DNA from 3 places in the Vibrio sp. VPAP30 genome. Region 1 is predicted to be linked to each of the others. Evidence: predicted binding sites of a transcription regulator. Region 1 holds the regulator's gene; each other region holds the start of a gene.

Region 1 (7,673 bases):
TCCAAAACAACAAGATCATCATAACCTTGGATGGCACCGAGCTTTTCAATCCAGTCGCTTCCTTCATGGCTAATCGCTTCGTCGTCGAAATGAGCGCCGACTTGGCTTGCATCTATTCCTTTAGGGTCGAACCAATAAGTTTGGCTATCTATCACGGCCACTAACTCAAAGTTCATACCATGACGCTTTTCGAGTTCAGTTTTTTGTTCGGTGAACAGTTCCAACCAGCTTGAACCGATATTGCCTTTACCACACAAGGCAATCGCAACACGTTTCTGGGCTTGAAACAATTGGCTATGAATGGCTTTTACTAAGGGCTTTGTATCGGTTGTTCGTAAAACGGCAACTAAGCTAAGTCCAGACAATGACTCGGAAATAAATTCGACAGGTGAAGACTTCAATTGTTGGTAAAAGCCGTAGCAGTGGTTGGCATTTTTGGTCACGCCAGCCCCGACTGCAGCTACCATTGAGTACCCTTCTCTAAGCTTTATTTCCGCTTCAATTGCCGCATCTTGCAGATACTCTAGAGCACCACCGACAATTTCACTTGTGTAAGCTAGGCGGAGACATTGTTGATCGGGTTGAGACTCATAGGCAAGGGGCACAAGCTGTGCACGCTTGAGGCTTGCAAGTACTTCACTTTCAACTCGCTGGAAGTCATGACCAGAGGTGAAATATAATTGAATTAGCAGTACTTCATCGAGTGAGGAGATAATTTTTGCACCACGACCAGACGCGAGAACACGCTCAATGCGTGTTGAACCAGATTCAGGCTGGTAGCTACAGCGTAGGTGTAAGTCCATAGCGCTCTGAGCAACAGGCTGTAGCGTTCGGCTATGAAGCACTGGTGCAGCAAGCCTTGCGAGTTCACTGGCTTCATCTAAACGTAACAACGGTAATAAGCAGGCATCAGAGACTAATCTTGGGTCTGCACTGTATACGCCGGCTACATCGCTCCAAATTGTCACACGGTATGCTTCTGCAAGAGCACCAATAACGGTTGCCGAATAGTCTGAACCATTACGACCTAAGAGAACCGTATGCCCTTGGTCATCTTGAGCCATGAAACCAGTAATCACGACTCTGTGCTGGGCATGCTGGACTAAGACTTCTTTAATCAGTGGGTAAGAAGCTCCAAAGTCGACTTCAGGTTGAGTGCCTGCTTCTGCACGCAGGAATGCACGTGCATCTTGGGTGACAGCAGGTAAAGCATGTTGATTGAGCAGAGCAGCCAATAAGCGTGACGACCAAACCTCGCCATGACCTAAAATAGCGGCTTTTTCAGCATTATTAAGTGGGTAAGTAAGTTCGCCTAAAGTGCTGAATTCATCGTTTAAGATTGCAAGTAACTGCTCTTTTTCCTCGCTTTCAATGAGCGCCTCAACCAGCTCGGTTTGAAATTGACGCAATGCTTGAAGCTCTTCATGGGCGATTCGTCCATCGTTGCTAAGTGCTTCAATAAAGGTGATCAGACGGTTGGTGGTTTTGCCTGCTGCTGAAACCACGATCAGATCTTCGGCTTGGGAGTATTCTTTTAAGATATCGACTACACGACGATAGCATTCAGGGTCAGCAAGGCTACTTCCACCAAATTTATGTAGTTGACGCTGAGTAGACATTAGAAGGCTTCCTTAGCTTTCGAAAAAGCTTGTTCAAGGTCAGCAATTAAGTCATCGGCATCTTCAAGCCCGACAGATAGGCGCAGCAATTGCTGTGAGACACCTGCTTCGGTAAGGGCTTCTTCGCCCATCACCCTGTGTGTCATGGACGCTGGATGACAGATTAGGCTTTCAACTCCGCCGAGAGATTCGGCAAGAGAAAAAAGTTCTAGCTCACCAACAAAGAATTTAAGCTGTTCAAAGCTGCCTGCAAACTCAAAACTTAGCATTGAACCAAAGCCTGACTGTTGTTTCTTGGCGATCTCATGACCTGGGTGCTCCGGCAAGCTCGGATGATAGATACGACCGACTAACTCTTGCGTCTGTAAGAAGCTTAAAATTTGACTAGAGCTTTCTTCATGCACCTTCATACGTGCACCCAGAGTACGGATGCCGCGTAGTGTCATGTAACTATCAAACGGTGTCCCTGTCGCACCGATACAGTTTCCCCACCAAGCGAGCTCTTCTGCATGTTCTTCGGTTTTAGTAATGATGACCCCACCGATAACATCTGAGTGACCATTGATGTACTTGGTTGTTGAGTGAACAACGAAGTCAGCGCCGAGGTCTAAAGGTTTTTGGAACACAGGTGTCAAAAAGGTGTTGTCGACAGCGACCAGAGATCCCACTTGTTTTGCACTTTCACATACGTTGGCAATGTCGACTACGCGTACTAGCGGGTTAGATGGCGTTTCTAGCAGGATAAGTTTTGGCTTTTTGGCAATGGCAGCATTCAACGCTTGCTCATCTGACTGATCGACAAACTCAACTTTAAAGTCACCTTTATTAGCACGAGTATTAAATAGGCGATAGGTACCACCATAACAGTCGTGAGGAGCGACGATTAAGTCATCTGGACCTAAGAAAGCTGATACCCATAGGTTCAAAGCCGAAGTGCCACAGTTAGTCACTACGGCACCTTTGCCGGATTCTAGTTCAAACAGCGCTGTTTCTAGCAGCCCACGGTTTGGGTTACCTGAACGCGTGTAATCATATTTAGGAACATCCCCAAACGCAGGAAAGCCATAATTAGTCGAGAGGTAAATCGGTGGAACAACAGCGTGATGCTGGGTGTCAGATTCGATGCCAGTACGTACCGCGATTGTGGCTGGTTTGCGGGTGCTCATAAGTGTTTCCTTTCGAACTTTAGTGACTTCTATTTGGGAATACGCTATACCTTTATCGTGTTAGATATATGTTATTCCTATCCCATACCTTTCCACTTTACTTGTCATTTTTGTGGCCGTCAACACTTCTAGACGTCCGTATGTCTTTGCTTGTGGCTATAAATACCGCTAAAATTGGGGATTCTATTTTCAACCATAAAAAATAACGAAAGGTGCGCAATGGCAGATTGGAATGGCGAATACATTAGCCCATATGCTGAGCATGGAAAGAAAAGCGAACAAGTAAAAAAGATTACAGTTTCTATTCCATTGAAAGTATTAAAGGTTTTGACTGATGAGCGTACACGTCGTCAGATTAATAACCTGCGCCACGCAACAAACAGTGAGCTATTGTGTGAAGCTTTTTTGCATGCATATACCGGGCAGCCACTGCCGACCGACGAAGATTTACGTAAAGACCGCCCGGACGATCTTCCTGCTGAAGTGAAAAAACTGATGACAGAGATGGGCATTGAGTTCGAATCTTTCGACGAATAATTAAAATAATCGCACCAAATTTTCGCACGCTGACGAAATTGAAATTCAAAAAAACCGCTGTTAAGACAGCGGTTTTTTCATCATTGGTCAGATTACTCAGCCATATAGTTTTCTGGCATCTCAATGCGAGCGACACCTGAATCAACAGCTGCTTGAGCAACGGCTTTAGCAACGCGTGGCAGCAGGCGTGGGTCCATTGGTTTTGGAATGATGTAACCAGGACCAAATGACAGCGCATCAACTCCGGCAGCCGACAGCACTTCTGCTGGCACTTGTTCCTTTGCTAGCAGACGAATAGCGTCTACGGCTGCAAGTTTCATTTCATCGTTAATTTCACTTGCGCGCACGTCTAGCGCACCACGGAAGATGAATGGGAAACATAGCACGTTGTTAACCTGGTTAGGGTAATCACTACGACCAGTACCCATGATCAGATCGCTGCGTACTTCGTGAGCGAGTTCAGGTTTGATCTCTGGATCTGGGTTTGAACAAGCAAATACAACCGGTTTGTCTGCCATTAGAGCTAGTGCTTCTGGGGAGAGTAAGTTGGGACCTGATACACCAAGGAATAGGTCTGCACCATCAATCACGTCTTCTAATGTGCGTTTGTCGGTATTGTTGGCAAATAGCTGCTTGTATTCATTTAGGTCGTCACGACGAGTATGGATAACCCCTTTACGGTCAAGCATGTAGATTTTCTCACGCATAGCACCGCATTTTATCAGTAGCTCCATACACGCTACTGCTGCTGCCCCCGCACCAAGACACACAATGGTGGCGTCTTCTAACTTCTTTCCTTGAAGTTCAATAGCATTGAGCATACCCGCTGCGGTAACAATCGCCGTACCGTGTTGGTCATCATGGAATACCGGAACGTCACAACGTTCAATTAGCTGCTTTTCAATTTCGAAACAGTCTGGTGCTTTGATGTCTTCTAAGTTAATGCCACCAAAAGTATCGGCGATATTAGCAACAGTATCGACAAATTCTTCTATAGTACGGTGTTTTACTTCAATGTCGATCGAGTCTAAACCAGCGAAGCGTTTGAAAAGTAGAGATTTACCTTCCATTACAGGTTTAGAAGCTAGAGGACCTAAGTTGCCAAGGCCAAGAATCGCCGTACCGTTTGAAATAACCGCAACCATGTTGCCTTTTGACGTGTACTTGTAGACGTTGTCAGCATTTTGTGCGATTTCACGTACTGGTTCTGCAACACCAGGGCTATAAGCAAGAGCAAGGTCTTTGGCTGTTTCTGCTGGTGTTGTCAGCGCAACTTCAATTTTACCCGGAGTCGGGTAAGCATGGTAGTCCAATGCTTGCTGACGAAATTGTTCTTCAGGGGATACTTCTTGGCGATTGTCGTCTGACATAGGTGTAGGTACTCATTAATAATTATATGGAAAGGGGGAATCCATTCTAGAGTAACTAAGTCAAGCTGCCTAGGTCGGAATGCGAGCCAAAGCAATAAAAAGTAGTAAATGACTGGAGATAAGACCAGATGAACAGAGATATGGCTAGCGAATATCAAAATTAATAATAGATTACTCTGCAAAATGGCTATTGCTTGAGTGACAGGTAACAAAAAAGGACGCCTGGGCGTCCTTTTTAGATTCGGCTAAGAAGAAATTACTTCTTGCTTGATAGAGCACCGAAACGCTTGTTGAAGCGATCAACACGGCCGCCTGTATCAACGATACGTTGCTTACCAGTGTAGAATGGGTGACATTTGTCACATACGTCTAGGTGGATAGACTCTTTAGCTAGAGTTGAGTTGAACTCAAAAGAGTTACCGCAAGAACAAGTCGCTTTTACTGCTTTGTATTCTGGGTGGATACCAGCTTTCATGGGAGAACCTCTAAATATAGGCCGTGTCGCTATCCGATTCTAAGCCGGACACCACACGTAGTTAATAAAAAACCTTTTTGGATACCGCTGCTCTAGAGCCAGCCATATCACTAAGGCGCGATATAGTAATGAATAGCTGACTTAGGATCAACCAATTTAGGTCTGGAATTGCTACTTTTTTAGCCTAAGTTATTCTTGAGGCTAAAATCACCTTCTCTTTCCACTGCTAGGCTTTTCCCTTAGACTAGCCTACGTAACCTTTCATTGAGCTGTATAGCCTATTATGCGACCAACAATTGCGCGCGTGGCGCTGCCTGTGCCACTTGATAAACAGTTTGACTATCAGATTCCTAGCCACTTATTTCCTATTGTTGGTGGGCGAGTATCTGTGCCTTTCGGGCGTCAAACCTTGGTTGGCGTAGTGACTGCTTTAGTCAATGAGTCTGAGTTTAGCCTTGATAAACTCAAGCCAATTAAGCAAGTGCTTGATAGTCAGCCTGTTTGGCCAGAAAAACTCTACTCGCTACTGTTTTGGTGCAGTCAGTTTTACCAGTACCCACTTGGGGATACCTTGTTTAATGCCATGCCAAGTGCGCTGCGCAAAGGTAAAACGGCTGATTTTGCCGCATTGGTGGAGTGGCAGTTGACTACAAATGGCCGCAATCAACTGATGCAAGGATTTGGGCGAGCGGTTAAGCAAGCTAAAGTGATGCATATGCTTGAGCCAGGCTCAATGCCACATCAACGTTTTGTCGATGAGGAGGTCAGTTCCTCGGTCTTAAAGACACTGGTGGAAAAAGGTTGGATAGAATCAATAGAAAACAAGCCAGTGATTCGGGAGTGGAAACATAACGTTGAAGCTGATGTTGAGAAGCCCAAACTAAATTCAGAGCAGGCGATTGCGATTGCGACGGTCAACAGCAGTGAAGGGTTTGGGTGCTATCTCCTCGAAGGAGTAACAGGTTCAGGCAAAACTGAGGTGTACCTCAACCTAATTAAGCCAGTGCTTGAACAAGGTAAACAAGCTTTGGTACTTGTGCCAGAAATTGGTCTAACGCCGCAAACCATCAATCGATTTAGAAAGCGCTTTAATGTCCCAGTTGAGGTAGTACATTCAGGCCTAAACGATACTGAGCGGCTTAACGCTTGGCTGAGCGCGCGTGACAATGCGGCTGGTATTGTCATTGGTACTCGTTCTGCACTGCTCACGCCTTTTGCCAATCTAGGCATTATTATTGTTGATGAAGAACATGATGCTTCGTATAAGCAGCAAGATAGTCTGCGCTACCATGCGCGAGATGTTGCTGTTATGCGAGCTAATAAAGAACAGATCCCAATTGTACTTGGCTCAGCCACGCCAGCTTTAGAAACTCTGCACAATGCTTTAAGTGGTAAATACCATCATCTAGTGCTTTCTTCTCGAGCGGGAGCGGCGACGCCAACGACCAACAAAGTCCTCGATGTTAAAGGGCTATACCTAGAAAGTGGTCTCTCCGCCCCACTGATTGCTGAAATGCGACGCCATTTAAAGGCAGGCAACCAAGTAATGCTGTTTTTAAACCGACGCGGATTTTCCCCTGCTTTGATGTGCCACGAATGTGGCTGGATTGCTGAATGTCAACGCTGTGATGCTTACTATACCTATCACCAGAGTAGCAATGAAATTCGCTGTCACCACTGTGGTTCACAACAGCCGATCGTTCATCAATGTATGGGTTGTAGTTCGACCCACTTAGTCACGGTAGGAGTTGGGACAGAACAGCTCGAAAAGCAACTCGCAGAGTTATTTCCAGAATATAAAACCATTCGTATTGATCGCGACAGCACTCGTCGTAAAGGCAGTCTAGAGAGCGCACTAGGAGCGATTCGTAATGGTGAGTACCAGATATTGATTGGTACCCAGATGCTAGCAAAGGGTCATCACTTTCCAGACGTAACGCTGGTGGCGCTGCTGGACATCGATGGTTCACTCTACAGTAGTGACTTCCGCGCCTCTGAACGCTTAGCTCAGCTATTTATTCAGGTTGCAGGCCGAGCAGGGCGAGCAAGTAAGCCGGGTGAGGTTGTTTTGCAGACCCACCACCCTGAGCATAGCCTTTTACAAGCTCTTCTTACTAAGAGTTACCGCCACTTTGCAGAAACGGCCTTACAAGAGCGTAAGCTAGCCCAGTTACCGCCTTATTCGTTTCTGACTTTGTTTAAAGCGGAAGCCAATCAATCACAACTCGTCGAGGAGTTCTTGCGCCAAGTCCGCCATACTCTTGAAGCCCATCCGTTGTTTGATGACTATTGCCAAGTGCTTGGGCCAACTCCTGCACCGCTAGCAAAACGTGCGGGGAAATACCGTTGGCAATTGCTGCTGCAAACACAGAGTCGTCCTGTTATGCAAAAACTACTTGCTAGTGCTAAGCCTGCTATTCAAATGTTGCCGAATGCGAAGAAAGTGCGTTGGAGCTTAGATATTGAGCCACAAGATCTGAGTTAGCGAGTTAAAGAGTGAACCTCA
Region 2 (7,673 bases), on a different contig from region 1:
GCCGCTGAGTAAACTTCTTCAGTTTGGTAAGACTTAACAAAGTTCTGTACGTTTTCTGCTTGCGCATTATCTTCGCGTGACACGATAAGGTTTACGTATGGAGACTCTTTGTCTTCAACAAATACACCGTCTTTTTGTGGCGTTAGGTTGATAGAGCTTGCGTAAGTCGTGTTGATAACAGAAAGCGCAACGTCATCTAGAGAGCGTGGTAGCTGTGCAGCATCTAGCTCAACAATAGTAATGTTTTTCGGGTTTTCAACGATGTCACGTACTGTCGCTAGTAGACCAACGTTTTCACGCAGTTTCAGCAGACCCTGTTGCTCAAGCAGAAGCAGTGAACGACCTAGGTTTGTTGGATCGTTAGGTACTGCGATACGTGCTCCATCTTGAATCTCATCAACTGATTTCACTTGCTTAGAGTAACCCGCGATTGGGTACACAAAAGTGTTACCAGCAATCGTCAGTTTGTAACCGCGATCGGTAACTTGCTGATCTAGGTATGGCTTGTGTTGGAACGCGTTGAGGTCAATCGAGCCGTCGTCTAGCGCTGCGTTTGGAGTCACGTAATCAGTAAATGTTACTAGCTCTACATTTAGGCCGTATTTTTCTTTAGCGACTTTAGCCGCAACTTCAGCAACTTGTGCTTCTGCACCTGCCATTACACCAACTTTGATTTTGCTGGTATCGGCTTCTTTTTCGCCACAGCCTGCTAGTACTAATGCTGATGCAGCAGCTGCGATAGTCAGTAGACCTTTAAAACTGAATTTCATCACTATCTCCTTATAAATTAAATCTGCGAGTATTATTTTCTTTATTTTTAGCGGTGATCAACGCGACGGACAATCGCATCACCAATTGATTGAATGATTTGCACTAACACGATAAGCATCACAACGGTGACTGCCATGATAACCACATCGTAGCGGTGGAAGCCGTAGCGAATCGCAACGTCGCCTAAACCACCTCCTCCAACAGTACCTGCCATTGCGGAGTAGCTGACAAGTGTGACGAGCGTAATCGTTACCGAGTTAACGATAGTTGGCATTGCTTCTGGAAGCAGTACCTTAGAAATAATCTGAACAGGTGTCGCTCCCATGGATTGAGCAGCTTCCACTAAACCTGTAGGTACTTCCAGCAGTGCGCCTTCAATAAGACGAGCTACAAATGGGATTGCGCCAATGGTCAGTGGGACAATCGCCGCCGTTGTACCGATAAAGGTACCAACGATTACCTTGGTGACCGGAATAATGGCAACCATCAAGACTAGGAAAGGGACTGAACGACCTACGTTAACGATAGCACCAAGTACACTATTGAGTTTGGTGTTTTCAAGTAAGCCACCTTTCTTAGTGATATGCAGAATAACGCCGAGTGGAATACCAACTGCGAAGCCAACAATACCCGCAACTGCCACCATGTAGAGGGTTTCCCAAGTAGCGCCGATAAGTAGATTGCTGTTTAAGCTCAGCCACTGTGAAATTTCATTAAAGGACATAGCCCAGTACCTCTACTTTTACGTTGTGCTCACGCAGGAACTCAATCGCTGCGTTGTCATCTTGCTCATTACCAAATAGCTCAGCGACCATCATGCCGAATTTGACACCGCCGGCGTAATCAAGGTCAGAACTCAAAATACTGACATCAATGTTGAATTTTCGAGCAATTTGCGTCATTAGCGGCGCATCAACCGTTGCGCCTGTAAACTCTAGACGAACCAATGGGTAACTGCCTTCTACACGCGTCTCTTGTATACGAACTTGGTAATCTTCTGGAATCGAAAGGTCCAAAGTAGAACGAATGAACTGATGCGCCAGTTCTGTCTTAGGATGAGCGAAGATTTCGCCTACCGTGCCTTTTTCGACTAGCTCACCACCACCAATGATAGCGACTTCGTGGCAGATGCTTTTAACAACGTCCATTTCGTGAGTAATCAAAAGCATCGTAATATTTAGCTTGCGGTTGATCTCCTTGAGTAGCTCAAGAATCGATTGTGTCGTTGCAGGATCAAGCGCGCTGGTGGCCTCATCACACAGCAGGACTTTTGGATCTGACGCGAGAGCACGGGCAATCGCGACACGCTGCTTTTGACCTCCACTTAAATTTGCAGGATAGCTTTCATGCTTATCTTCAAGACCAACGAGCTTTAATAGCTCTGTCACTTTACTCGTGATGTGCGCCTTGTTTTGGCTTGCCAGCTCTAGTGGTAGAGCAACATTGCCAAATACGGTACGTGATGACAGCAAGTTAAAGTGTTGGAAGATCATGCCAATATTACGGCGAGCTTCGCTGAGTTGAGATTTACCTAACTTTGTTAGATCGACACCGTCAACAACAATCGATCCTGTCGTTGGTGCTTCTAGCATGTTTACACAACGTATAAGCGTACTTTTTCCTGCTCCCGATGAGCCAATAACACCAAAGATGGTTCCCTGTGGGATATGAAGGTTTATTTCCTTTAAGGCATGTATTTCCTTATTACCTTGGTGGAACACCTTATTTACTTGATTAATTTCAATCATCGAGGGACTCGCTATCAGATTAGATGAAGAGCAGCAGATAATATCGAGCTACATCTCATTTAGTAGATGATGCTATGGTCTCACGTGTTTTGTGTCAATAGATATTTTTACGTCTAGACGTCTAAACGTATTTTTTGCTCAATCGATTGGTAATTAGATAGTGATGAAAGAAATAAAGCGTGCAATAATTCTTAGTAAATAATGTAAAAATGAGAAGCATATTTTGGCAAAACCAGCAGTCTTTTTAGACCGAGATGGCGTGATTAATGTCGACCATGGCTATGTCCACGACGAGCACGATTTTGAGTTTATTGATGGTGTTTTTGATGCCGCTAAGAAACTCAAAGAAATGGGTTACCAGCTCGTATTGGTGACAAATCAGTCAGGCATTGCTCGTGGTAAATTTAGCGAAGATCGCTTTCTTTCATTAACTCAGTGGATGGATTGGAACTTCGTCGACAATGGTGTTGAGTTTGATGGTATTTATTACTGTCCGCATCATGCTGAGCATGGCATAGGGAAGTACAAGCAAGACTGCGAATGCCGCAAGCCAAAACCTGGGATGTTTATTTCAGCTCGTGACTTCTTAAAAATTGATATGGCTAATTCAGTCATGGTTGGCGATAAAGCAGAAGATATGATGGCGGCAAAGGCCGCAGGTGTTGGCACCATGATCCTTGTTCGTACGGGGAAACCTGTCACTGATAAGGGAGAGGCGATTGCCTCGGTAGTACTAGATAGTATTAAACAGGTTCCAGCGTATCTAGCGAAATAAACTGAGAAAGGCTGCCACGGACGGCCTTTGTCTTGTTTGGAGGGAATCATGAAACATCGTGTATTGTTTACAACAGTCCTAGCATTGAGCCTATCTGGGTGCTCTTTTACTGCAATGGAAAGAGAAAATCACTATCAGGGCGATTTTATGTTTTATCAGTGCAGTGCTGGTGAGACATTTGAGTTAGCGTTAATGCCCAATGACGACACAGCGCTACTTAGGCTTCCGAAAAGAGACTATAGGATGATTCAAGTGCCTTCTGGGTCGGGGACCAAGTATATTCTTCATGATGGCACAGCAGAAATACAAAATTTTGTGACGCTCTATACCAAAGGTAAAGAAGCACGTCTCGACTTAGGTCAAGTTGTCTACAAAAACTGTATTACCCAATAGATCTTTTACGATAGCTTGTCAGGAGGCGAGAGCCTCCTTTTAATGATCAACGACTAGAATCACTATTATATGAGCAAAAAACTAACCATTCTTGATATTGCGCGACTGTCCGGTGTGGGAAAGTCGACGGTCTCTCGTGTTTTAACCAATGACCCTAAGGTTAAACCTGAAACACGTGCCAAAGTGGAGCAGGTGATTCAAGAATCAGGTTATGTCCCATCAAAGTCGGCTCAGGCGATGCGTGGGGGGAGCCAAAAAGTGGTCGGAGTGATCATCTCTCGTCTCGATTCGCCATCAGAAAACAAAGCGGTGGGCAGTATGCTCAATACGTTATATAGGACGGGCTATGATGTCGTCATCATGGAGAGTCAGTTTGATCGTGACAAGACAAATGAACATTTAGACGTGCTGAAAAAGCGTAATGTTGATGGTGTGATTGTGTTTGGATTCAGTGGTTTCGATATCGCTAAACTCGCGAGTTGGCATAATCGTACAGTGGTCATCGCTATGGACACTGATGAGGTGTCTTCTATCAATTACGACAATAGGCAAGTGATTGCTAAAGCGCTAGAGTTTCTAGAGCAAAGAAACCTTACCAACATCGCGTTTATTGGTGTCGATCCTAGTGATAAAACGACGGGTAAGTTGCGTTTAGAAGCTTATCTTGAGTGGTGTCAAATTCAATCTATCGCACCCAATTATCAAACAGGTCAACTCAACCATGAAAGTGCCTATTTGCTGGTGGATGATGTGTTGACTGAAAAAGTTCAAGCGATTGTTTGTGCAAGTGATACATTAGCGTTGGGAGTTATAAAACGTTTGCAAGAGCTCAATCGTGAAGACGTTGTTGTTACTGGGGTTGGGGGTAATGAACTGCTTTCCTTCCTATTTCCTAAAGTGTTCAGTATTGATCCTGGCTACTCGTTGGCAGGTGAGAAAGCGGCTAAGCTTCTGATATCTCAAGTAAATGGTGAGCTTGGCCAAGTACATATCACTCAAGAGCCTATCTCAATCTAACCCATTATTTTCAAAGTGAATTAAAATTATACTGTGATCTCTTTCAATTAATGGGACTGTTCCCATTTTTATCTGTAAATAGATCTGACAATATAATGCTACATTTTGGGAATGTTCCCATAAATAGAAAAACAACACGCTTAGTCAGTTTAAAACGTCAACGCTGTTGACAACAGATGAATGAGAATCCAATTAGGGTGGACATGGATATGAGTAAGATTGCGAAACAAGAAGTTGAGCGTCTGATTGAATTGGTCGGTGGCCGCGAAAACATCGCGAGCGTAAGTCACTGTCTGACTCGTCTTCGCTTCGTACTAAATGATACCGATAAAGCAGATCAGAAAGCGCTAGAAGCTTTACCTCTGGTCAAAGGTTGCTTTACTAATGCTGGTCAGTTCCAAGTGGTAATTGGTACTGAAGTCGATGAAGTTTACAAGGTGTTGATTGATCTTTCTGGCAAATCAGAAGCCTCTAAAGATGAGGCGAAGCTAGCTGCTCGTCAGAATATGAATATCTTGGAACGTGGTATTTCCCATCTTGCTGAAATCTTCGTACCACTGCTTCCTGCCATTATTACGGGTGGTTTGATTTTAGGTTTCCGTAACGTGATTGGTGACATCAAGATGTTTGATGGACAGTCACTGACTGAAATCAGCCAGTTTTGGGCGACGGTACATAGTTTCCTATGGTTGATTGGTGAGGCAATCTTCTTCTTCCTACCTGTTGGCGTATGTTGGTCAACGGTGAAAAAACTCGGAGGTACGCCAATTCTTGGTATCACTCTTGGTGTGACTTTAGTTTCACCACAGTTGATGAACGCTTATCTGATCGGCAAGCAAGTGCCTGAAGTGTGGGACTTTGGTCTGTTTGTGATTGAGAAAGTTGGTTATCAAGCACAGGTGATTCCAGCCATGCTCGCGGGTATAGCTCTGGCGTTTATCGAAACCAACCTCAAGCGTATCGTTCCTTCTTACCTTTACTTGGTAGTTGTACCTTTTGTATCAATCATCGTCTCTGTAGTATTGGCTCACTCTCTAATTGGCCCATTTGGTCGTGTATTAGGTGATGGTGTTGCTTTCGCTGCTAAAGCAGCAATGACGGGAGACTTTGCCGTTATTGGTTCAATGGTGTTTGGCTTCTTATATGCTCCGCTAGTGATTACGGGTATCCACCACACCACTAACGCAGTCGACCTACAGTTAATGCAAGACTTAGGTGGTACGCCAATCTGGCCGTTAATTGCTTTGTCAAACATTGCTCAAGCTTCAGCTGTTGTCGGCATTATTATCATCAGTAAAAAGCATGGTGAGCGTGATATTTCTGTACCCGCAGCCATTTCTGCCTACCTTGGTGTAACAGAGCCAGCGATGTACGGTATTAACTTGAAATACAAATTCCCAATGCTAAGCGCAATGATTGGTAGTGCAATTGCAGCGGCTATCTGTGGTAGTGCTGGGGTTATGGCGAATGGTATCGGTGTCGGTGGTCTACCAGGCATTCTATCAATCCAACCACAATTCTGGGGCATCTTTGCTATCGCTATGCTTGTGGCTATCGCTGTGCCAGCGGCATTAACTCTCTTCTTCTATAAGCGTGCACAAGTGAAAGGCGAACTAGAGCCTGCAAACGCTTAATCCCCTCTTATTTCGGAGCGGCTTTTCGTCGCTCCTTTTTCAAAGTTTATTATTTTTTGGTAAGTGAGTTTAGAAATGACAACAATCGCTAATGATAAAAATTGGTGGAAAACCGCCTCTATCTATCAAATCTATCCTAAGAGCTTCTGTGATAGTGGCAGCAAAGGTACGGGTGATATCCAAGGCATTATTTCTAAGCTTGATTACTTAAAGCGGCTTGGTGTCGATGCGATTTGGTTAACGCCAGTTTACAAGTCACCAATGATTGACAACGGTTACGACATCTCAGATTACTACGCGATTAACCCAGATTTTGGCACCATGGAAGACTTTGACCAGCTTCTATCTGAGGCTCATCAACGCGGTATTCGCATCATTATGGATATTGTGGTTAACCACACCTCAACTGATCACACATGGTTCCAGTCGGCACTTGGTGACAAGGACAGCCCATATCGTGACTACTACATATGGAAAGATCCGGTTGATGGTGATATCCCTAACAATTGGCAGTCGAAATTTGGCGGCAGCGCTTGGGAGCTGGATGAAAATACAGGCCAGTACTTCCTCCACTTGTTTGCTAAAGAACAAGCGGATCTTAACTGGGAGAACCCGAAAGTTCGCGGTGAAGTGAAAGAAGTGATCAGCTTTTGGGCAGAAAAAGGCGTAGATGGATTCCGTTTAGATGTGATCAACTTGATTTCTAAGCAGCAAAATTTTCCAAATGATGATATTGGTGATGGTCGACGCTTTTACACCGATGGTCCACGTGTACATGAATACCTGCAAGAGATCAGTGAGGCGGTGTTCCAAAAGTATGGCAGTGTGACTGTGGGGGAAATGTCTTCGACGACACTCGAGCATTGCCAGAAATATTCGTCTCTCGACAATAAAGAATTATCGATGGTGTTTAACTTCCATCACCTCAAAGTTGACTATGTAAATGGTGATAAGTGGACCAAAGCACCATTTGATTTTTCTCAGTTGAAGCAGATTTTTAATCATTGGCAGACAGGATTAAATAATAAAGGTTGGGGGGCGCTGTTTTGGTGTAACCATGACCAACCACGCGTTGTAAGCCGATTAGGCGACGATAAACATTATCGTGTAGAGTCCGCCAAAATGCTCGCAGCGTCTGTGCATATGATGCAAGGGACACCTTATATCTATCAAGGTGAAGAGATAGGTATGACTAACCCAGGTTATACTACTATCGAGCAATACTGTGATGTTGAAAGTACTAATATGTACGACATTATGGTCAATGAGCAAGGTGTCACGCACGATGAAATGATGGCCATTTTAGCGCAAAAATCTCGTGATAACTCTCGTACA
Region 3 (7,673 bases), on a different contig from region 1:
AATCGATCGGGCTTTTATTCATAATATTACATTTCAGTCCCGCCAGTACTATATTGTGCAGTCTCTCATTCAGCTGGCCAAGCAGTTAGAATTGAAAGTCATTGCAGAGGGGGTAGAAACAGATCAAGAGATGAAAATTCTGCGCGCCTTAGGTACTGATTATATTCAGGGCTACTACTTTTCAAAACCCTTGCCTCTGGCAGAGCTAAGAGAGGTAAAAGATTTCTGTCAATTGCCAGTAACGCATTCCGATGTTGACGCTGACACGCTTTTTCATCTTGTCGAGCACGGACACCATGTCGATGCAGGAGATTGCCTCTCTCTTGTTTATCAATACTTTGCCGATGGATTTAATGACTACTTACCTGTGGTGGAAGATAAGATTTGTGTTGGTTACATAGACAGAGTCAATATGAATCTTCATTTAACACCTAACATGGGGACAGATCGGGAATCAAACAAAGAGCAAGCTTATTGGAACAAGCCAGCGAATAGAATTATGGTACCTGTTCAAACCACTTTATTGTGGGATACTCCGCAATCAAAAATAGGGCAACTGATTAAGAAAAATACCGCTTTCCCGTGGGTACTTATTGATGACCAAGGTTTGTTCAAAGGTATTATTAGCTCGAAGACTGTACTTGAATATCTTGCTAATAATAATAATGTCACTTAGGGAAACTTGTTCTAACTTTAATACTAGGGCTAGCTAAACTAAAGGATGACCCTATGTATCGGGAGTTAGGCTCCACTGCTCTGTCGTCAGCGAAAAATGACCAAAGTGTTGCCAAGTCTTTAGATTGGGTATGGGACTTAGAGCATCATCAACTCACTATTGATGAAGAGTGCTGTCGCCAGATATTGAATTCTGATCTTCCTTCGCTAACAGGCAATGTATTGCTGCCATGCATGAGCTATCACGATCAAACCGAGCTATTAAACCTCCTTGCCGAATCAAGTAAGTATCATTCTAGTCAGCGGTTTTGTTGTTGTTTACAGCTTAGTGATGACCAATGTTGTTATGTAGAATTACTTTTTAAAGGTGAAGACCGTTATACCGTTAAGGGGAGTGTGACACCTTTGCTGTTTGTCCACGCGACCACGTCAACACTCAGTGCCTTGTTCGAGCAGCTTTTCAACAATCCTCATCATGGGGTCGTTCTCGCAGATAGCTCGCGCACGATTATCGCGTGCAATGATTACTTTCTAAAGCATACCCATTACACCAATCAACAATTGGTGAGTCAACCGATGGATAAGCTCAACTCTGATAAACATAGTTCTGGATTCTATCAAAAAATATGGCAACAAATTGACGAAGAAGGGAGTTGGTCTGGTGTGGTTTTAATTCAAAGCTCATTAGGTAAAACCTATCCGCAGGATTTGACTCTTCAACAGATCAATTTAGTCGAAGGCACCTTTTATGTTGGTGTTTATTTAGATTTATCCAACAATCTTTACCGAATCGCTGATGTGGAGCGGGGAGGGATAGAACTACTGACTCAACTGCCAACAGAGAAACAGTTTACGCGCTCCATTACAAACCAATGGATGGATGCTGCCGAGCCTAATATTAGTATGGTCGTTGCGTTCCATCCAAGTTTTGCACAAGTGGACGACTTTGAGCTTAAATCTATGCTTTCGGAGCATTTGAATAAGAATAAAGTCGTTAAGTATGTTGGCTATTTGGGCAGCAATCATTTTGTCGCCTGTTTGGAGTGTGAAAAGATTGCTGGACCTTCTCAGATAAGATTGATCCACCAAACCATTCGACGCTTTTTTGCCACGTTAAACCAGTCTGCAGGTAAAACTATCCACAATGCAATCATTAGTGGTCGTGTAGGGGTGTCGGTACTTGGGCATGATACACATAGTCCTAAGAAGCTTGTTTCTCATGCTGTTCAAGCCATGTTAGAGCAATCAAGTGCCCAAAGAGGGCAAATCACCTTTTACCACGGAGCATTACACAAAGAGGTGCTAAGACGTAAAGAACTGGAAGAGTGGGCAGAGAAACTGATTAAATCTCAAGAGGTTGAAGTTTATTATCAACCAATTGTTGATGTAAAAAACTGGGATATTGTTAAATTTGAAGCACTGAGTCGCTTTAAAGGCCCTAACGGTAAATTCCTAAACACTCAAGAGATGGTTATGATTGCTGAAGACCTAGATTTGGTGTCTGATCTTGATTGGTGTGTGGGTAAAAAAGCGCTGCAAGATCTCAACAAAATACAAGCTAGGTTCGGCAATGGTTTAGGTGTGACGATCAATCGGTCATTAAATACCAAACTCGAAGTTGATGAGGTGTTACAAAGTGCTGACTCCTTGGTCCATCAATATGCCTCTAGCCCAGATACCGTCACAATTGAACTTACCGAAAGTGCTTACTTTGACAGTGAATCTCGTCAATCGAGTTTAATCCGAAATATTCGGCGCAGAGGTGTGAGTGTCGCCATTGATGACTTTGGAACAGGTTATAGCTCATTTGCATACCTGAGCGATTGTAACTTTGACGTTTTAAAAATTGACCGAGAGTTTGTAAAAGACCTCAAAGAGGGTTCACACAAATATTATATTGTCAAAATGATCACCCAGCTTGCGCATACCTTAAATGTTAAAGTGGTCGCGGAAGGGGTGGAAACCCGCAACGAGTTAGAGGTGATATGCAGTCTAGGTGTGGACTTTATTCAAGGGTATTTTTTCTCTAAACCTTTGCCATTAGAAGAGCTGGAAAATGCTTGGGGATACTATGAGAAACTTGATAGTTTTTTATCGAGCGCTGGGCATGCGAGACAAGTTGGAATACTCAGTATTACTCAAGTACATATTCCAACGTTGGCACCGGACGATACCATAGAAAAAGCGCGCGCACTTTTTGATTCCGGCCAATATCGACTTGATGTTATTCCGATTGTAGATCGAAAAGAATGTGTGGGTATCGTTGGCCGAGAAGAGTTGAATTATCACCTTTCTCCTACCTTAGGCACTAAACTAGAAACCATTAAAGACTTATCAATTACTAAAAAACGACTTAACCAAGTGATGCGTACCAATGTGTATACGGCTTCGTTCCATACCAAAATTTCAAAAATCAACGAAATTATCAAAGCGGGCATCAAACCGCCTTGGCTAGTTGTTAACGATTCAGGAGAGTATTTAGGCATTGTGACCAATCAGGATATTTTAGAACATTTCGCCAATGGCTAAAATTGCCCAATCTGCTATTATCCGCAGCCAACAATTTCATAAATCGATGACGTTATGGTTCAGCAATTACTCGCCGTTTTCGCGCCTATGTTACTTGGTGCGCTGTTTATTCTTACCCTTATTTTAGTCAAAGGTGATATATGCCCTGGTCAAAGAGGGCGCATCCATAAAGTGCTTCCTTCTTTAGCGCTCTTATGGCTGGCGGTTGCGTCACTACGCATTGAAGCTATGATGATCGTATTTGCCATAGCTTACTTTTACACTCAAGTACAAACAAAAAAGACTCGCGACCAAGGTCCAATATGGGTGATGTATCTAGCTAATGGTTTGGCACTTGCTTATGTTGGAATCGAAGTAAGTTTACAAGCGTCGGTTGCTGCTAGCTTAAGTATAATTGTTCAAACTTTCTTACTGGGAGGATTGTTGGCTCACTTACTTCTTACTGTTGCTCGCACTCGATTGCAGGCATTTCACCGAATTCTACCGGTTTCAGGTGTTGTCTCTGCGATGTTGATGAGTCTCGCTATATTGCTTAAAGCTTATGGCCTAGATAACGAAATCTTGATCGCAGTGACACAGTCGCTCTTGGTTGGTGTCGCGTTGATGATTAGCGCTGTATTGGTTTGGTGCTGGCATATGCTGGCAACGAAAGAAATTAATAAAATGCAGTTGGGGATTGCGTTGGCGTTTATGCTAATTGCGAGCACATCCAATCAGGCACTATTTGCTCTTTAAATCTGAATAAAGATTAGATCTGGCTCACTTTCAAAGCGCTTATTTATAGCTACTCTTTTAAGAGCAGTATCATAAAAGGAGGTGTCAATGGATCTCAGTAATGCAGCGAGCTTTGACAGCATTATCTTATTAGGAATAGTGAATGAAAAGCTACGTTTGGAGTGTGACTCTTTTGAAGAGTTAGTTTCTATGTATGAAATGGATGTTGAAGCGGTGACTGGTAAGCTCGACATACTTGGCTATCAATACGACCCTTTAACTAACCAGTTCAAATCATATGACCGATAAACTAAAAGAGGCGTCCAGCCTCTTTTAGTTCACTATGGCTTGCCAATCACACTGTTTTAATTCCATCCAAGTGGCTTTGAGACTGAGTTCTAGCCGTATTAAAAAAAGCTTGTAGATAGCGTTTGTTCTTATCAGCGTTGCGTGTCGCTGCAAATAAACGTCGCCATAGCCCATTGCCTAGTGGAATACTAGAAATAAGCCCTTGTCTTGAAAATTCGCTAATTGCCCAATTAGGTAACGCGGCAACGCCAAGTCCGGCAGAAACCATCTGAATCAACATCAAAGTATTATCCGCCTGTTTCCACCTTGCTGGTTCAATTCCAGCAGGCTGTAAGAAGTGTTTAACTACATCCAAACGAGACTTTTGTACTGGGTAAGAGAGCATGGTTTGTTCAGCAAGATCTTCTGGTTCGATACACTTTTTTTCCGCCAAAGGATGAGAAATTGAAGTGACTAAACGCATCTCAAAATCAAACAAAGGCTCGTAGTGCACTTCCGAGCGCGGCTGAATATCTGAGGTGATGACCAAATCGAGTTCTCCCGCCATCAGGGCAGGCAAAGGTTCGAATCCAAACCCGGAAGAAAAGTCCAACGTTACGCTAGGCCAAGCCACCTGATACTCTTTAAGTGCAGGCATTAACCACTGGAAACATGAGTGGCATTCAATCGCCATGTGCAGTCGACCGTTCACATCCTCTTTCAAGCTCGCAATTTCATTTTCTGCTTTGGCAATTTTAGGCAACACATCATCAGCCAATTTTAGAAAGATCTCACCCTCGGAAGTGAACTTCACCGGGCGAGTTTTACGCAAAAATAGCTGTCCACCAATTCTTGCTTCCAGATCTTTGAGCTGGTGTGACAAGGCCGACTGGGTTAAATGCAGTGTGGTTGCGGTTGCGGTTAGCGAACCAGTATCACGCAAAGTGGTCAATGTTTTCAGATGCTTGAGCTCAATCATGAATTTCCCTCAGATGATGTGTGAACAGCATGAATATTTATAACCTACCTTGTTTTTATAGGGGTGTAAACATCTAGACGTCTATATCATTGGCTGAATATGTTGATGAAGTTGTTGGACCTTGTCTTAAAGACTATGAAATTTTCTAATAAACAAGTTAAGTATTTGGAGATTGTCCAAATTTGATTTTGGCGAGATAGTTTAGCCATCCGGACATCTTGAAGGTGTTCTGCACAGTATTAATAAATTGCAAAATTGAGAATCAGAAGGATCGGCAAGATGACAACGACAACGCATATATTAGGTTATCCTCGCATTGGTAAAAAACGTGAACTGAAATTTGCGCTTGAGAAATACTGGCGTGGCGAAATTGATCAAGCTGAGTTAAAAGCGGTAGGCGCTGAGTTACGTAACAAAAACTGGAATACGCAATCTGAAGCCGGGTTAGAGTTTGTGACTGCAGGTGATTTTGCTTGGTATGATCATGTTCTTACGACTACATTGCTACTAGGACACGTTCCAAAGCGACATCGTGATGGTTTCCCCGATCTAGATACTCTGTTCAAAGTCGGTCGTGGTCAATCTCAAGCGGGATGTGATTGTAGCGGCCATGCGGCCTCAGACATGACTAAGTGGTTTAACACCAACTACCACTATATAGTGCCGGAGTTCAGTCAGGACGATACGTTTGAAGTGAGCTGGCCTCAACTGTTTGAAGAGGTCAACGAAGCTGTGAAAGCTGGTCATAAAGTCAAGCCTGTATTACTTGGTCCTCTGAGCTATCTTTACCTTGGTAAGGAAGTAGAAGAGGGTTTTGATCGCCTGGCTTTGCTACCTCGTCTGTTAACCGCTTATCAGGCAATCTTAGCGAAGCTAGCGAAACAAGGCATTGAGTGGGTACAGATTGATGAACCGATCCTCTCTCTTGAGCTAAATAAGCCATGGCAAGACGCCTTTAAACTTGCGTATCAAGTGATTCGCAGTGATGTGAAGGTTCTGCTCACCACGTATTTTGATTCGGTTAGCGACACGCTTGATAAAGTTGTCGAGCTAGCAGTAGATGGCTTGCACATTGATTTGTCTGCAGCGCCTGAACAACTAGACGCTGTTGTCGAAAAACTACCTGAACATTGGGTGCTGTCTGCTGGTGTGGTTAATGGGCGCAACGTGTGGCGCGCTGACTTGAGCGCTCAACTGGCGTTACTGCAACCGCTTAAAGATAAGCTCGGTGACAAGCTATGGGTAGCGAGCTCGTGTTCACTTCTGCACAGTCCGGTGGATCTAGAATTAGAGCCTGCTCTGACGGAAGAAGTGCGCAGTTGGTTTGCTTTTGCTAAGCAGAAAGTAACGGAAGTGGCACTGCTGGGTAAGGCGCTAGATGGCAGCCAACAAGCTATTTTTGCTTGCGACACCTATAGCGCACCGATTCAAGCACGTAAAACCGCAACTCATGTCAATAAGCCACAAGTTCAAGCGCGTTTAAATAATATTACCAAGTCTTTGGCAGAGCGCAGTGCACCGTATGAAGAGCGTGCAGCTCACCAAAGTGAAGTATTGGGGCTGCCGCTGTTTCCGACTACGACCATTGGCTCTTTCCCGCAAACAAGCGAGATTCGAGTTCAGCGCAGTGCCTATCGCAAAGGTAAATTGTCGCAAACGGAATACGATTTAGCGTTAAAAGACCATATCGCTGATGCGGTTAAACGCCAAGAAGCGTTGGATCTGGATGTCTTGGTTCACGGTGAAGCTGAACGCAACGATATGGTGGAATACTTTGCAGAAAACTTAGCGGGCTTCCAAACTACTATATTTGGTTGGGTACAGAGCTACGGATCTCGCTGCGTTAAGCCTGCCATTGTGGTTGCAGATATTGAACGTGAAAAGCCGATGACAGTGGAATGGTCTATCTATGCTCAGTCTTTAACTGCGAAACAGATGAAGGGCATGCTAACGGGGCCAGTAACGATTCTTTGTTGGACATTCCCACGTGAGGACATCACTCGCAAGCAAATCGCTGATCAACTTGCGCTAGCACTGCGTGATGAAGTGTCAGACTTACAAGGTGCGGGCATTAATATCATCCAAATTGATGAGCCAGCGATTCGTGAAGGTTTGCCACTTAAGAAGCGCGATCATAAAGAGTACTTAGAATGGGCAGTGGACGCGTTTAAGATTTCAGCGGCAAGTGCTAAACCAGAAACTCAAATCCACACTCACATGTGTTACTCAGAGTTTAATGAGATCATTGAATCTGTCGCCGCGCTAGATGCAGACGTGATTACAATAGAAACATCGCGTTCAAACATGGAACTGCTTAAGGCATTTGAAGACTTCAACTATCCAAATGAGATTGGCCCAGGTGTCTATGACATTCACTCACCAAACATTCCAACTAAAGAATGGATCGAAGGCCTACTCAACAAAGCGGCAGAGAAGATTCCGGCGCAGCGGTTATGGGTGAACCCAGATTGTGGACTGAAAACACGTA

What was found. Region 1 encodes MetJ, which represses methionine synthesis genes. Its sites were predicted from a motif close to TTAGACNTNTANANGTCTAA; they were not measured.
Region 2: the regulator MetJ is predicted to act here: its motif matches at 2,625-2,644, upstream of metN (methionine ABC transporter ATP-binding protein MetN).
Region 3: the regulator MetJ is predicted to act here: its motif matches at 5,251-5,270, upstream of metE (5-methyltetrahydropteroyltriglutamate--homocysteine S-methyltransferase).

What each region holds. Positions count from the first base shown of each region.
Region 1 is NZ_LBLS01000010.1:4,324-11,996, forward strand. It holds gene ZX61_RS01545 (bifunctional aspartate kinase/homoserine dehydrogenase II) at 1-1,619, opposite strand, end outside; gene ZX61_RS01550 (O-succinylhomoserine (thiol)-lyase) at 1,619-2,785, opposite strand; gene metJ (met regulon transcriptional regulator MetJ) at 3,005-3,322, shown strand; gene ZX61_RS01560 (malic enzyme-like NAD(P)-binding protein) at 3,415-4,692, opposite strand; gene rpmE (50S ribosomal protein L31) at 4,949-5,167, opposite strand; gene priA (primosomal protein N') at 5,451-7,652, shown strand.
Region 2 is NZ_LBLS01000035.1:6,267-13,939, forward strand. It holds gene ZX61_RS14880 (MetQ/NlpA family lipoprotein) at 1-770, opposite strand, end outside; gene ZX61_RS14885 (methionine ABC transporter permease) at 818-1,495, opposite strand; gene metN (methionine ABC transporter ATP-binding protein MetN) at 1,485-2,519, opposite strand; gene gmhB (D-glycero-beta-D-manno-heptose 1,7-bisphosphate 7-phosphatase) at 2,743-3,294, shown strand; gene ZX61_RS14900 (MliC family protein) at 3,343-3,687, shown strand; gene treR (trehalose operon repressor TreR) at 3,757-4,704, shown strand; gene treB (PTS trehalose transporter subunit IIBC) at 4,914-6,338, shown strand; gene treC (alpha,alpha-phosphotrehalase) at 6,414-7,673, shown strand, end outside.
Region 3 is NZ_LBLS01000028.1:47,746-55,418, forward strand. It holds gene ZX61_RS12510 (bifunctional diguanylate cyclase/phosphodiesterase) at 1-676, shown strand, start outside; gene ZX61_RS12515 (EAL domain-containing protein) at 730-3,204, shown strand; gene ZX61_RS12520 (hypothetical protein) at 3,259-3,939, shown strand; gene ZX61_RS12525 (DUF4250 domain-containing protein) at 4,027-4,227, shown strand; gene metR (HTH-type transcriptional regulator MetR) at 4,274-5,185, opposite strand; gene metE (5-methyltetrahydropteroyltriglutamate--homocysteine S-methyltransferase) at 5,465-7,673, shown strand, end outside.